Regions from separate parts of the Paenibacillus sp. MT86 genome, predicted to be linked through region 1. Evidence: predicted binding sites of a transcription regulator. Region 1 holds the regulator's gene; each other region holds the start of a gene.
The links. Region 1 encodes LexA, which represses DNA repair genes until DNA is damaged. Its sites were predicted from a motif close to CGAACATATGTTCG; they were not measured.

Region 1 (4,256 bases):
CAACGCCAAGGCGATGAAGTCCGCGACGCCAGGATTCTTTGCGGTATACGGGAGCCAATTCTTGCAGCTTTCGGAATTCAGGCTGGGATCCAGCCGTAAAATTAGCCCACAAGCCTTCAAACGGATTGATCCCGATCATTTTGGTAAAAGCAAAAGTATCATAGGATTCATACAATGCTCTTGCTTCTTCACGCACCGCGGCCAAAAGCGCGCCGGCATCAACGCCGGTTTCCGCCGCTCCGGCTTGGCATGTCACTTCAAACGCTTCTTCTACACTGCGTTCATCCCACAACAACGTATCGTCCAAATCAAACAAAACCGCAGCAATCGGCATTTCTCTCCCACTCCTCATATACATTGTGACCTACTCAATCGGGTTAGTTGTGCTCCACTGGAATTTGATGAGTCTTTGCAAACTCTTCCAATCTTTCGCCCATGGCTTTGGTATCGTAAAGATTCATCATTCGTGAGAACACCCAGTTGCCTGCTTTTCCCTTGCCTTGGATCACGACGGAACCCGAAGCCAATTTGATCTTCTCGATATCCGATACGGCCAGACGGCGTTCCCGGTTGAACTTCATGGTCGACACGGAGGCCCGCTCTATCTTCAAATAAGGCTTGCGGAGAAATATCATGAGCGCCAACAGGATATACAAGCTGACGCCAACCCAATTCAATACATCATTGCTTCCGCCGGCTGCCTGTGAAGTTGCCGTTCCGAGAAGCGCATACAAACCGGCCAATGCAACAAGCACTAACGGAAGTACATACTTACGTCCCTTAAACACGTCATGCTTATCATTAATCGCAGACCCTTGATACGAGGTCAATCCCTGCTTTTTGCGCTGTTTGTTAAGTTGCGACATATTTTTGCTGACTTTTCTTTCCCATGAACGTGACATTTGGTTCCCCCTGAACTCATAATCAAAATGTTTATAAACCATATAAACTTGGGGTAACCGTAATCGATTATCCGAATGGCCGGTACCCCAAGTATTATTATGCTATCCTTCGATCTGTTCACGGATCCTCTGAATATATATCCTTGAACGGTTATCGACTAGTGCTTTAATCGCGGGCCGCCTTTTTGTTCGTTTTCATCAACCCATTCAATCGATTCCAGCTGTTGTCTAAAGTTACTGCGAATATTGTTAAGGTATATTTCCCGAAGCTCGGCCCGTTCTTTGAGCTCCTCCTCGGTCAACCCTTCATTCTTCTTCTTTCTTGCTAATACATTGATGCGTTCTACCAAAGTATCGATGTCCATGACTTCTCCTCCAATTTCGATATCATGTATAACTTAAACATGTGAAAAAGAGCTTGTCAAGGCAACTGAGCCCTTGCAAACTCTTCTAAGAACAAATAGGAATATATGATGCGCATAAACGAATACCGTCTATGGGGAGGTAATCTATAGTTATCTATTGTAAACGCGCTATTACGCGTAAATGATTCAATCTGACAAGCAGAATATGATGTGTCATTAAACAGGAAGTAACCAGTAGTATGTGGTGATTATATGGAGTATGAATGCCAATTGGTTAGAAGCAACGTCAAATCACCAAACCGGCAATGACAGCACTTCCCCAGCCTGTATGTCCGGACCCTTCAATCCGTTCATTCTTCGTATGCTATCCAGATATACGCGTGTATCCATATCCGCAGGTTTGTGAAGGGAAGCTATTCGCCACAAGCTATCGCCATATTGAACGATCACCTGCTTCTCTCCAGTCGGCTTCTCTGTCCCACCGGCAAAAACGGAATATGCACCTGTCCAAAAGATGGCCACAATTAGCAGGGTGAACAACAGTTTATTCAAAGGGATCGAAGCTATCTTCGATTTAAAGTAAATGCCCCAAGTCTTCGATGATTGTTCTGTTACCACCGGAACGTTCTCATAAATGCTGCGGTATGTACTGTATTTCAACATGGAATCATCATCTCCCAAACAAGTGTTCTCTTATGGATTCATCTTAACACGAACACTTGTTTGATTCAATACCCAAAAGAACATTTGTTCTATTTTTATTTTAGAACTTATGTTTGTACGAACGGTAGTTCTATGTTATAATTTTCCCAAACGTTACTAAATGGGGTTGATACGGCATGTCGAAAATATCCAGCCGCCAGCTGGCGATCTTAGAGTTTATCCGCAACGAAGTTCGTAGCAAGGGTTACCCGCCTTCTGTCCGGGAAATCGGCGAGGCTGTCGGACTAGCTTCCAGTTCTACGGTCCATGGTCATCTGGACCGTTTGGAGAAGAAAGGCCTGATCCGCCGTGACCCTACGAAACCAAGAGCGATCGAGCTGCTTGGCCAAGAAGAATCCGAGAGCGCGAATCTGTTTACGCACACCATTGCCAGAGTGCCTGTCGTCGGGAAAGTCACAGCAGGCGTGCCGATTACGGCCATGGAGAACATTGAAGACTATTTCCCGCTCCCGCAGCATTACGTGGGCGACGATAAGGTGTTCATGTTGTCCGTAGTCGGCGACAGTATGATTGAAGCCGGTATTCACAGCGGTGACTACGTCATCGTTCGCCAGCAGCAAACCGCGGACAATGGTGACATTGTCGTAGCAATGACAGAAGAAGATGAAGCAACCGTGAAGACCTTCTATAAGGAGAAGGACCATGTACGATTGCAGCCGGAGAATCCTACCTATGAGCCGCTGCGCTTGAACCATGTTACGATTCTCGGGAAAGTGATCGGTCTCTTCAGGGACGTACACTAATTCCATAGAATTATGAATAAGAGGTTACCTTCCTTATATTGGAATGGTAACCTCTTTTTTAGGACATGCACTAGAACGTTCCGGTCTTACGCAACACTAGAACCAACGCATTTTGCTTAAGATCTAATTGATACATTCTTTCAGAAACATAGTCCGGCGAACCTTCGCCTCCCGGTCCCTCGGTAGACTGCAGAACAAGCTTATTCTCCTTCACCTCGGGAGCCGTACCGGGTCTATAATACGAAAAGTAGGATACCAAGGACTCATCCTGAAATCGAAGCTGCACGGCATTACCCGTTTCATGCTCTACGGCGAACGCATAGATTTGTATGCCATGACAGTCCCTATATTGCGGTGCGAGTATAAATACATCGGCATCTTGAAACGGCAGGCGAATCATATCAACCGGAGCAGATGTCGGTTGAATAAATGTAAGCCCCTCCAGCGTAGTGACTTCATTTGTAACTTGGTTAGTGCTATACTGCACGCTGTAGTTTCCGGTAAACGACCGATCCGTTTCGATACCGAAGCAGCTCGGTGCACCCAATGTCGTTATTTTTTCCTGTCCAACTGCAATAACGTTTAACCTTCCTTCATCCGTTACGCCTTGTGCCCGGATTGTCTCCTCTTTAGTAGGGGGCTTAGTCCCTGCTCTCTGTTGTTCGTCCCCGCCATAAGGCAATTGAAAGGCAATTAAAATAATCAGAAGCATGAACCCGCCAGCCAATCCAACTTGTAAGTACTTTCGACGTTTAGGTTTGCTGTCGGTGAAAATCACGGACCTATGCACGTTTTTTTTCATTTCGGACGTGAACTTTTCATTTGAAAAAGGAGCTTTTTTAGCACGGTTGTACCAGTCTGGTTTATCCTCACTCATCGTTCTTCTCCTTCATTAGTTTTTGTACTTTTTTCCTGGCCCGATGCAATCTGGATTTTACGGTGCCTATCGCAATATGAAGCAGCTTCGCAATCTCATGCATCGGCATTTCATAGTATAGGTCCAGGACCAATACTTCCCTAAGCTTGCTCGGCAAAGTCATAATCATTGCCCATATTTCATCCGCATACTGCTGGTCCCAATATTCCGCTTCTGCTGACCGACTTGACGAACTGGCGGTAAGCTTGTCTTTAAGGATGACTTTCCGAAAGAAAAAAGCCTGTTTGTACCGAAACGCCGTATGTCGCGTGATCGTTAGCAGCCACGTTTTCAGCGTCGCCTGACCGCGAAAGGTATGTATGCCGTAATAGGCCTTAATAAAGGCTTCTTGTGCAATATCGTCTGCCAAGGCATGCTGTTTGGTCAAAAAATACGCATAATTCCACACATCGTTTCCATATTCATTCATGATTTTATCCAGCGTCTGGCTGTCCATGACCGTCATCTGCTTTAAGTATTCGAGCTCCAACCGATTCACCTCATCTAATTAGAGTCATGGAAGCGAGCAAAGGTTCCTTTTTTCGCAAAATAAAAAAGAATCTCCCGTAGGTAAGGGAAGATTCTTTATGGACTAATATTAGTGCGT
Region 2 (4,256 bases), 400 kb from region 1:
GGCAGGGGATACGGCATGGGCAAGACGGCGGCGCGGCCACGGCGCGGATATGGATGCGCGCGGCAGTCAATCACACGTCTCGGCCGTTTCAACCTCCAGTATATCTACCAAATTAATCCATGTATCCCCGACAAGCAACCGCTCGTTCAGGGTATTGATTCGGGAGATCCTTCCGTTCACCGCGTAATTTCCGTACTCCCCGTATACTTGCAGCTGTATGGGTTCCTTGTTCCGGTAAGCTGTGCTGATCTTTTCTATAATCCACTGCATCTGCTGCTCATCCAGAAGAGGGTGGGTCTGCTTATGCTTCTCGCCCTGCTTTTCCAAAATGGCGTCGCGATGCTCAAACAGCATCATGCGGCTGGATTCCCATAGACCGTTTCCCGTTAGTTTTTTCATTTGTAGTGTCCTCCGATCTTGGCGTTCAGAAATTTCAGCTGGCTGGTTTTGGTTAGCGATGAGCCGAAGTAAACGGAGGAGGGACCGTATTGGTTGTTGATATCGTCCATCGTATGTTCCAAATACATGAGCCGCTCCCGGTCGCCGAAGAGAGACAGCTGGTAAACGGCGTCACTCTGCAGTTCTCCGAGGGAGACCCAGATTTTGCGGACAGGGCCGCCGTCCCAGTGCTTGCGGAACAGCTCCTTGGCAGCCGCATACACTTCGCGGGACAGATGCGTGGGCTCGGCAATCTTCATTTGGCGGGAGAACCCCACCGGCCGGTCAAAATCGGCGCCCTGGGCGCCGGCGTGGACCACGTTGCCCATGTAGCCTTTGGCCCGCGCCCGCTGGCAGATGAGCATGGAAAGCTCGTTCAGCACGACATCGATGTCCTGCTGGTCGTGATAATCGACGGGAAGCGTGGTCTGGCGGCCGATTCCTTTTTGCCCGTCGAATGCATCGGGCGTCACTGGGGAATCATCATAACCATTGGCGGTTCGCCACAGCACTTCGCTCCAGATGTCGCAGTTTTTTTTCATGTAGCGCTTCATTTTGAATTTGAGATCGGGAAGCGGCGTATGGGCCAGCTCCCCGATGGTCTGGATGCCCAGCCGTGCCAGATGCTTCGTGGTCCGCGAGCCCACGCCGAACATTTTATGGGTGGGGCAGGCCCAGAGAGCGTCCATGGTGGCCTCGTTCAGCTCAAAGATGCCGTCCTCATTCTTCTTGGCAAAATTGTCGCAGGCCAGCTTGGCAAGAATCTTGTTGCGCCCGATGCCGACTCGGGTATAGATGCCGGTCTCGCGCCGCACCCGCATCTGAATATGCCGGGCAAGCTCCTTCGGCGTGCAGCCAAAGTGCGCCAAGCTTGCCGTCACATCGATGAATTGCTCATCGATGCTGAACGGCTCCACGAGATCGGAATAGGATTCGAGAATGCTCATGATCTGCAGGGATACCCGGATATAGGCGCTCATGCGCGGTTTCATCACGACCAGATCGGGGCATTTCTGCTGGGCCTGCCACAGGGGCTCCGCCGTGGTGACCCCGTGATCCTTCGCAAGCGGGCATGCCGCGAGGATGATGCCGCTTCGCCGGGAAGGGTCGCCGGAGACGACCAAGGGTCTGTTTTGGTATGCGGGATTCGCCGCTTTTTCAACAGAGGCATAAAAGGACTGGCAGTCCGCCAGAAAAACGACGCGCTGCTTGCGTTTATGCATGATGATTCCTCCTATTCGAGACGAATGTGAAATGTTTCAGCCAGACGCATTTGAATATCGGCCCTCACAAAATCCCACATCAGCTCCATGTCATGCTGGTAGCCGCGACATCGGTAGCGGATGGTGACGGAGTGCTTCTGGCGCCGGGTTTCCAGAATGGCGATGCCGCGTGAACGGCAGCTTCTCTTGAGCTCGGCGAGCTTCGCGAACGTAATCTTCTGAATGGTCTGCAGGTGGAACACGTAATAGTCGCTTATGCCGTTATGCTTCATGCTGCGGATATCCCGTTCCAGCACGTCCAGCAAAATCGGCAGAATGACGCAGTCCTTGACGGACAGCAGCTCTTCCTCGGTTTGCAGCGGAGACGCCGACATACCTGATGCCTCCTCATCGTTCTTCATATGCTCCTCACTATTATATAACGAACATACGTTCGTTATGCAACTGGTAAATACAGAGCATGATGCGGCATTCCATATATGGACTCCAAAACGTTTGTGAAGTAATATGAAAAGATCGTGTATTCATCCGGAAAAAATTTCATAAGAGTAGGGGTACAGCCTCCATGAACATACCCAAACGACGCCTCAAAATCAGTCTTGCGATGGTCATGCCCGCATTGGTTTCATTATCCATCCTGATGACGATGTCGATCATGGTCTACATCCAGTATAAAAACGAGAAACGATCCCTGTACGACACGACCATGTCGCTGAATTTATCATCCGCGCAAAAAATGGCGGTTACCATTGAAGCGCTTTTCTCGGGGATGCGCCAAAGTCTGCGCGCTGCCGCAAGCAACCCGGCCATTGAGGCAAGAGCGGCATCCGACGAGAAGGAGCTGCAGGTCATTTTTGATCTTTTGCTCCAGAGCAGCCCTTATTTCAATTCCGTATTTTGGGCCGACGAAAGGGGAAGCATTCGGGTCGTCTCTCCTGCGGGGAATCAGGTAAACCATGCCCGATTAATAACGGAGGGGGCCATTCAAGCATTAAACGAGAGAACATCCTATCTTTCGGTACCGTATAGGAGTCCGACCGGCCGCTGGATCGTGTTTGCGAGCGAGCCGATTTTTGACGGATCCGGCAAGTACTGCGGCATGATAGCAGGCACGATTTATCTGGAAGAAAACAATATATTGCATCGGATCCTCGGATCCGGTGCTGGAAATGAAGAGGACTCCTATTCCTATATCGTGGATTCCGGCGGGAAGGTGCTCTACCATCTGGAGGAAAGCCGGGTCGGGGAGGACGTGAGTTCTAACGTGGTCGTGAGACGGCTCATGGATGGCGAGAGCGGCGTGCAACGCGTGACGAATACGCAGGGCGCCGATTACTTGACGGGTTATGCCAGCGTGGCGATGAATGGCTGGGGGATCGTTATGCAGACGTCGGTAAGCTCCATCCTGGCCGATGTCAATCGAAATTTGCAGGACCAGCTGAGAAGCATGCTCTTTCCCATCGCGCTCATGCTGTTCATTGCCGTATATACGGCCGCAAGAATTGCCGCCCCGTTTACCCGGCTCTATAAATTAACGAAATCGGTAGCAGCCGGCCAAACGGTGTCTTCCGAGGAATTCCGGCCGCATTGGAACCGGGAAGCCGACCAGTTGAACCGGATCATGGGAGCCGCTGCGGAAACGATGGCCAAGCAGACCCAGTCGCTGCAGCAGGAAGCGATCACGGATCCATTGACGGGGCTGTCCAATCGCCGGGAGCTGGAACGCTGCCTTGAGTCTTGGGATGCGCTCGGGGAGCCGTATGCCATTATTCTCCTGGACATCGACCGTTTCAAAGCGATAAACGATACATATGGCCATCAAACGGGCGACCAGATCCTGAAGCTCGTGGCGGCCGTCATGGTGGATTGCGCTCCCGCGGATGCGGTATGCTCCCGCTTTGGCGGGGAAGAGTTTGTCATTCTTCTTCGCGAACACAGCCTGGATACGGCATACCGTATGGCTGAACAGATACGCAGGGCGATCCTGATTTCCCCGACCCCTTATTCCGGAACGCTCACCGTATCGATCGGCGTATCGCTGTATCCGGAGCACGGGGGAAACCGGGAGGATGTATTTCAAGCGGCGGATATGGCGTTGTACCGGGCGAAGGGGGAAGGACGCAACCGCACGGTGGCGGCGGGATTATCGGCATGAGAGACATCCTGTCCGCTTTGGTGAACCGGATATCTTTTTTTGTATATCGGGGTGTGATTCCGAGCACACTCCTATACAAATCAAAAAAAATGGATGCTTGACGTGCTGCGGATCGGTTGTTACAATCATCCCATCAAAATAATTTGATGGGAAAATGAGGTGACAACATGAAGGTCTCTACCATACATAACGACGTATTAAGTTTGTACGAACAGAAATTCAAAGCATTATCCGATAAGAATCGTTTGAGAATCATATATGAGTTAAATCAACGAGGTAAAGTATGTGTATGTGACCTAACGGACATGCTGGATCTCCCTCAATCGAAACTGTCTTACCATCTGAAAATGCTGCTGGATGCAAATATTATTTTGATGGAACGCATCGGAAAATGGAATTACTATGAGCTTAACGATGAGGAAGTCAAAGCGCTGTTATCC
Region 3 (4,256 bases), 2.1 Mb from region 1:
TCCAGCTGGAACATCAGCTTCAGATGCCGCACCACCTCGGATGGCAGTAACGGCTTGCCTTCATCATCCGCTGCAGGGTAGCTGACCCACAGCTGTTTGCTGGCTGAAGTCAGCGCATTATAGATCAGAAACCGTTCATCCAGCAGTCTTCGGGATATGCTCGGGGCAAGCTCCAGCCCGCGGTCTTCAAGATGAACCCGATCCGGCTCCGTCAGGATGCCGTCATCCTGGAACTGGGCCGGGAGCACGCCGTCGTTAATGCCGAGAAGGAAAGCATATTTCACCCCGCCCGTCCGCGTCCGGTCCATGCTGCCGATGAGCACCTGGTCCAGAGACGGAGGCACAAGAGCCATTTTCATTTCCGTAAGTCCCGTACCCAGCACGCCGGTAAACAATTCGGTGCTTAGCTTCTCCGCGCCCATCATCTCGACGATTTGGTCGAGCAGGCCGAGCACGGCTCCCCATACCTGGCGATGTTCCCGGGCTTCCTCAGGACGCCCGGCATCCAGTGCAGCCCGGCTTAACAGCTCCAGCTTCTCGGGCACAGCGCACTCCTCCAGCAGCCGATAGACCGCGGTGCTCTGATCCATCGCGCTCGCAGCCTTTTTCATCCGCTTCTCGAACGCATGCAGCGGTTCCGTTATCACCTTCCTGGCGTACTCGATCGCCGCCATGCCGTCCTGATTGCGGATCTCGCTTTCCCCCTCTTCTAAAGAAAGGCTTGGAACTCCCTTCCAGGGACGGCCGTCCGTCCAGCGCGTGCCCTGGATTCCGGAAGCCAGCACATGGTTCTCCAGACGGTCCATGTCCTCACGGGTAAGCGAACCGTCCAGCGGCAGCAGCAGATCCGTCTTCACGCAGCGGAATACGTCCTCATAACGCCACCGGCGTCCGACGACATCAAGCGCTGAGCGAATGAACTCGACCAGCGGATGGTGAAGCTCGCTCCGCTTCTGATCGAGAAAATAGGGAACGCCGTATTCTCTGAACAAAGGACCCATCAGATGCTCATAGTCCCCCATATTCCGGACAAAAACAGCCATTTCGCGGTATCTTGCCCCTTCCTCCTGTGCCAGCCGCAGCATTTCGCGCAGAGCTCCTTCGATTTCGGCCCGGCGATGGCTGGCAGCGTGTAAAAGCAGACCTTTCCTCCCGCGGTTTGGACTGCTCGCTGTGTCCGGGCCTTCATCCGGTTCCGCCCATCGTCTCTTCCGATCATAACCGCGCTCAAGATGGGCAAGCATGGGAGATTCCTGAAACCGCGGCAGAACATCGGGATGAAGAATGCGGTGCTCCGCCTCCAGCCCGATCTCATCGATAATCCCTTTGAGCTTTATGTACGTCACCGCAGTAGGATGAAAGAGATCCAGCTCATGCGGAACCGTCCCGTTCCTGTAAGGCTTGTCCAGCGTCAGCGCGATCGTCACTCGCTTGGCGTGTGCGATGATCTCCCGCAGCACCCGGTACTCCTGCGGCGTAAAGCCGTGGAAGCCGTCGATCCAGATGTCGGCACGCTTGATATATTCCGATTCGGTCACACCCTCAGCCAATGAGGCCAGCGTGTCTTCCTCATCCATGTAAAACCGTGAAATTTCAACCTCGAAATCGCGAAAGACCGTTACGATGTCCTCCAGCTTCCGCCGCAGCATCGGTGAATTCCCGGAGCCGGATACCATCTGTCCCAGCTGCTCCTCCACGCATGAGGCGTCAATGCAATAGCGCTTCATTTCCGTGTACAGCTCGCTCAGCTTGCCGATAAAGCCATGCTGCTCTCCCGAGGCGCCGAACATGTGGAGCTCTTCCTTGCGCCTCCGCAGAATTTTATACAGCAGCATCCGCTTGCCTTCCTCGCTGATCGCCACTTTCGCGGCTCCGCCGGTTTCCTGCATGACGCGGTAAGCCAGACGGCGGAAGCTAAGCACCTGCGCGCGCATCATGCCGCGAATGCCTCCCGCATTGACGAGCGCGTGCTCCGCTTCATAGGACCCTTGCTCCGGAACGATCAAGATCATCGGATCCCCCTTGGGATTATGCTCCAACCGTTCGATCATCTCTTGGCGGATCGACGTGCTCTTGCCGCTGCCCGACCTGCCGATAACAAATTGAACGCTCATGCTATGCCTCCTTTACATCTTGCCGAAAGAGACTCATTCACCTTCAAAACCAGCTGCTGATCCGGTGAAATCATGCCCTTTGAATCTAGTAGTTCAAGATCAAAAATGTATGTCAAATCTTGCGTGATGGTTCGGCTCTATCAAAAAAGATGCTGATTACTAGTATAACATAAGTCCTGATTGGTGGAACATACGTTTGGATTTCATTCCCATTCCCAACGATTTCGGACATATGAAAAAGGACCCTGCCATCGTGGTTATCCACCATTGCAAGATCCTCTATATGAACCGCCAAGCTGGGGTGTTTACAGTTTTGATTTGCTGCGCACTTCAAAGACGGCGAATTTCAAATAATGTCCCTCGTCGACCCCAAGAATTTGCGGATGGTCCTTGCCGGCCGCACGCCATTCCACCAATCTCAGAATTTTGCCGGCATCCTTCGCCGCATCCTGGATCGTCTCCAGGAACAAATCCGGCCGCATATGGTACGAGCAGCTTGCCGTAACCAGATATCCGCCCTCGTTGACCAGCTTCATGCCGTGGAGGTTGATATCCTTGTACCCGCGGCAAGCCCCCTTGACAGCCGACCTGGTTTTGGCAAACGCCGGCGGGTCCAGAATGACCACGTCCCAGGATCGCCCTCCGCCCGCGGTCAACGGTTTCGAGGTATCCACTTTCTGGTCCCCTTGGGCACGTAGCTCGCGCTCTTCCAAACCCTTTACCTGGCTGCGCAAATATTGGAAGGCGTCATCCACCACAAATTCCACGCGATCCTGGAATCCGTTCAATTCCACGTTCTCTTTGGCACTTTCGATGGCATGCTCCGATATGTCGAGGCAGGTGACTTTCTTGGCGCCGTATTTGCATGCATGCAGCGTGAAGCTGCCCGTATGCGAAAAGCATTCCAGCACCGTTGCGCCGTCCCAATACGGGAACGTAACTTCTTTTCCGCTTTTGTTTACCGGCAGGGTCTTCGTCTCACCGTCCCGCTCCACGGCCTGAAGCGTAATCCCGCTGCGGCTTCCCCAACCGGTCATTAACGGTTTGATGGATGCCCGGTTCTCCCGCTGATCAAAGAAATATCCGGTCTTCTGACCCTCTTCGATATCCACTTTGATCTTCAAGCCGTTCTCCGTCACGACGACGTGGCGGGGACACTCCCCGTAAAGAGTTCCCTTCCGCTGTTCCAGCCCTTCCAGTTCCCGGATGGAAACGTCGCTGCGCTCGTAAATTCCTTTCGGCTGTACCACTTCGACAAGCGCCTCCACGATGTCCGCACGGCATCGATCCATGCCCAGCGTCAGTAGCTGCACGACCAGCACGTCGGCAAAACGGTCCACGATCAGCCCCGGCAGAAAATCAGCCTCGCCATATACCAGCCGGTAAGCATTCTCGTCTCCGATAAACCGCTCCCGGTGTTTCAGGCATTCCTCAAATCTGGCTGCGAAAAAAGCCTTGTCCATCGCTTCGACCGGTTCATACGAAACGGTGCGCACGGTGATTTGTGATTGCGGATTGTAATACCCGGAGGCAAGAAAACGGCCTTGGTGATTGAACACCGATACGATATCGCCCGGCTCGGGCTCGCCCTCGACAGAAGCAATCTCGCTTTTATACACCCAAGGGTGCCCCTGCTCCAGTCTCTTTTTTCGACTGCGCTCCAAAATAACCGATGGCACTGTATTTCACTCCTTAAAATTATCCCCTGGTTTATTGCAATAGGTATGCATGTCCGCCAAGGGTCATATACGTAATTAAGAAAAACGTCGACCGACGTGCTTTCACAGTTACCCGACCGAGTGAAGAGATCGTTTTCTTGCGATGACCGATGACTTTCGGCTTTGCTGGAAACTCCGCTCCCACCTTATTTTACAAAAAGGAGAACATCATGCTATCCACGCTCTGGTTTCCCGTCTGTTATGGTCTTGTCCTGTTTCTGTTCGGCATGAAGGTCATGGAGGTCGCCCTCCAGCGCTGGGCCGGACCGCTCTTGCATAAGTGGCTCCACAAAGCGACATCCACGCCCCTGAAAGGCATGGTTGCCAGCACGGCGGTTACGGCCCTGCTGCAGAGCAGCACCGCCGTAACCGTGCTGGCGATAGGCTTTGCCAATGCCGGATTGTTAAGCCTGTCCGGTACCTT

Region 2: a site for LexA is predicted at 2,084-2,097, ahead of AC3RCL_RS20505 (YhjD family protein). Genes of this name have one in related genera too.
Region 3: a site for LexA is predicted at 2,300-2,313, ahead of addB (helicase-exonuclease AddAB subunit AddB). Genes of this name have one in related genera too.

The regions. Positions count from the first base shown of each region.
Region 1 is NZ_CM179499.1:4,193,051-4,197,306, forward strand. Features, by position in the region: gene AC3RCL_RS18535 (HAD family hydrolase) at 1-334, opposite strand, end outside; gene AC3RCL_RS18540 (hypothetical protein) at 378-902, opposite strand; gene AC3RCL_RS18545 (DUF896 domain-containing protein) at 1,061-1,267, opposite strand; gene AC3RCL_RS18550 (LysM peptidoglycan-binding domain-containing protein) at 1,559-1,930, opposite strand; gene lexA (transcriptional repressor LexA) at 2,107-2,733, shown strand; gene AC3RCL_RS18560 (hypothetical protein) at 2,804-3,610, opposite strand; gene AC3RCL_RS18565 (RNA polymerase sigma factor) at 3,603-4,139, opposite strand.
Region 2 is NZ_CM179499.1:4,594,691-4,598,946, reverse strand. Features, by position in the region: gene AC3RCL_RS20520 (putative glycolipid-binding domain-containing protein) at 1-70, opposite strand, end outside; gene AC3RCL_RS20515 (YolD-like family protein) at 67-399, opposite strand; gene AC3RCL_RS20510 (DNA polymerase IV) at 396-1,661, opposite strand; gene AC3RCL_RS20505 (YhjD family protein) at 1,673-2,035, opposite strand; gene AC3RCL_RS20500 (sensor domain-containing diguanylate cyclase) at 2,227-3,816, shown strand; gene AC3RCL_RS20495 (ArsR/SmtB family transcription factor) at 3,984-4,256, shown strand, end outside.
Region 3 is NZ_CM179499.1:2,074,673-2,078,928, reverse strand. Features, by position in the region: gene addB (helicase-exonuclease AddAB subunit AddB) at 1-2,114, opposite strand, end outside; gene AC3RCL_RS08940 (class I SAM-dependent rRNA methyltransferase) at 2,420-3,793, opposite strand; gene AC3RCL_RS08935 (Na/Pi cotransporter family protein) at 4,003-4,256, shown strand, end outside.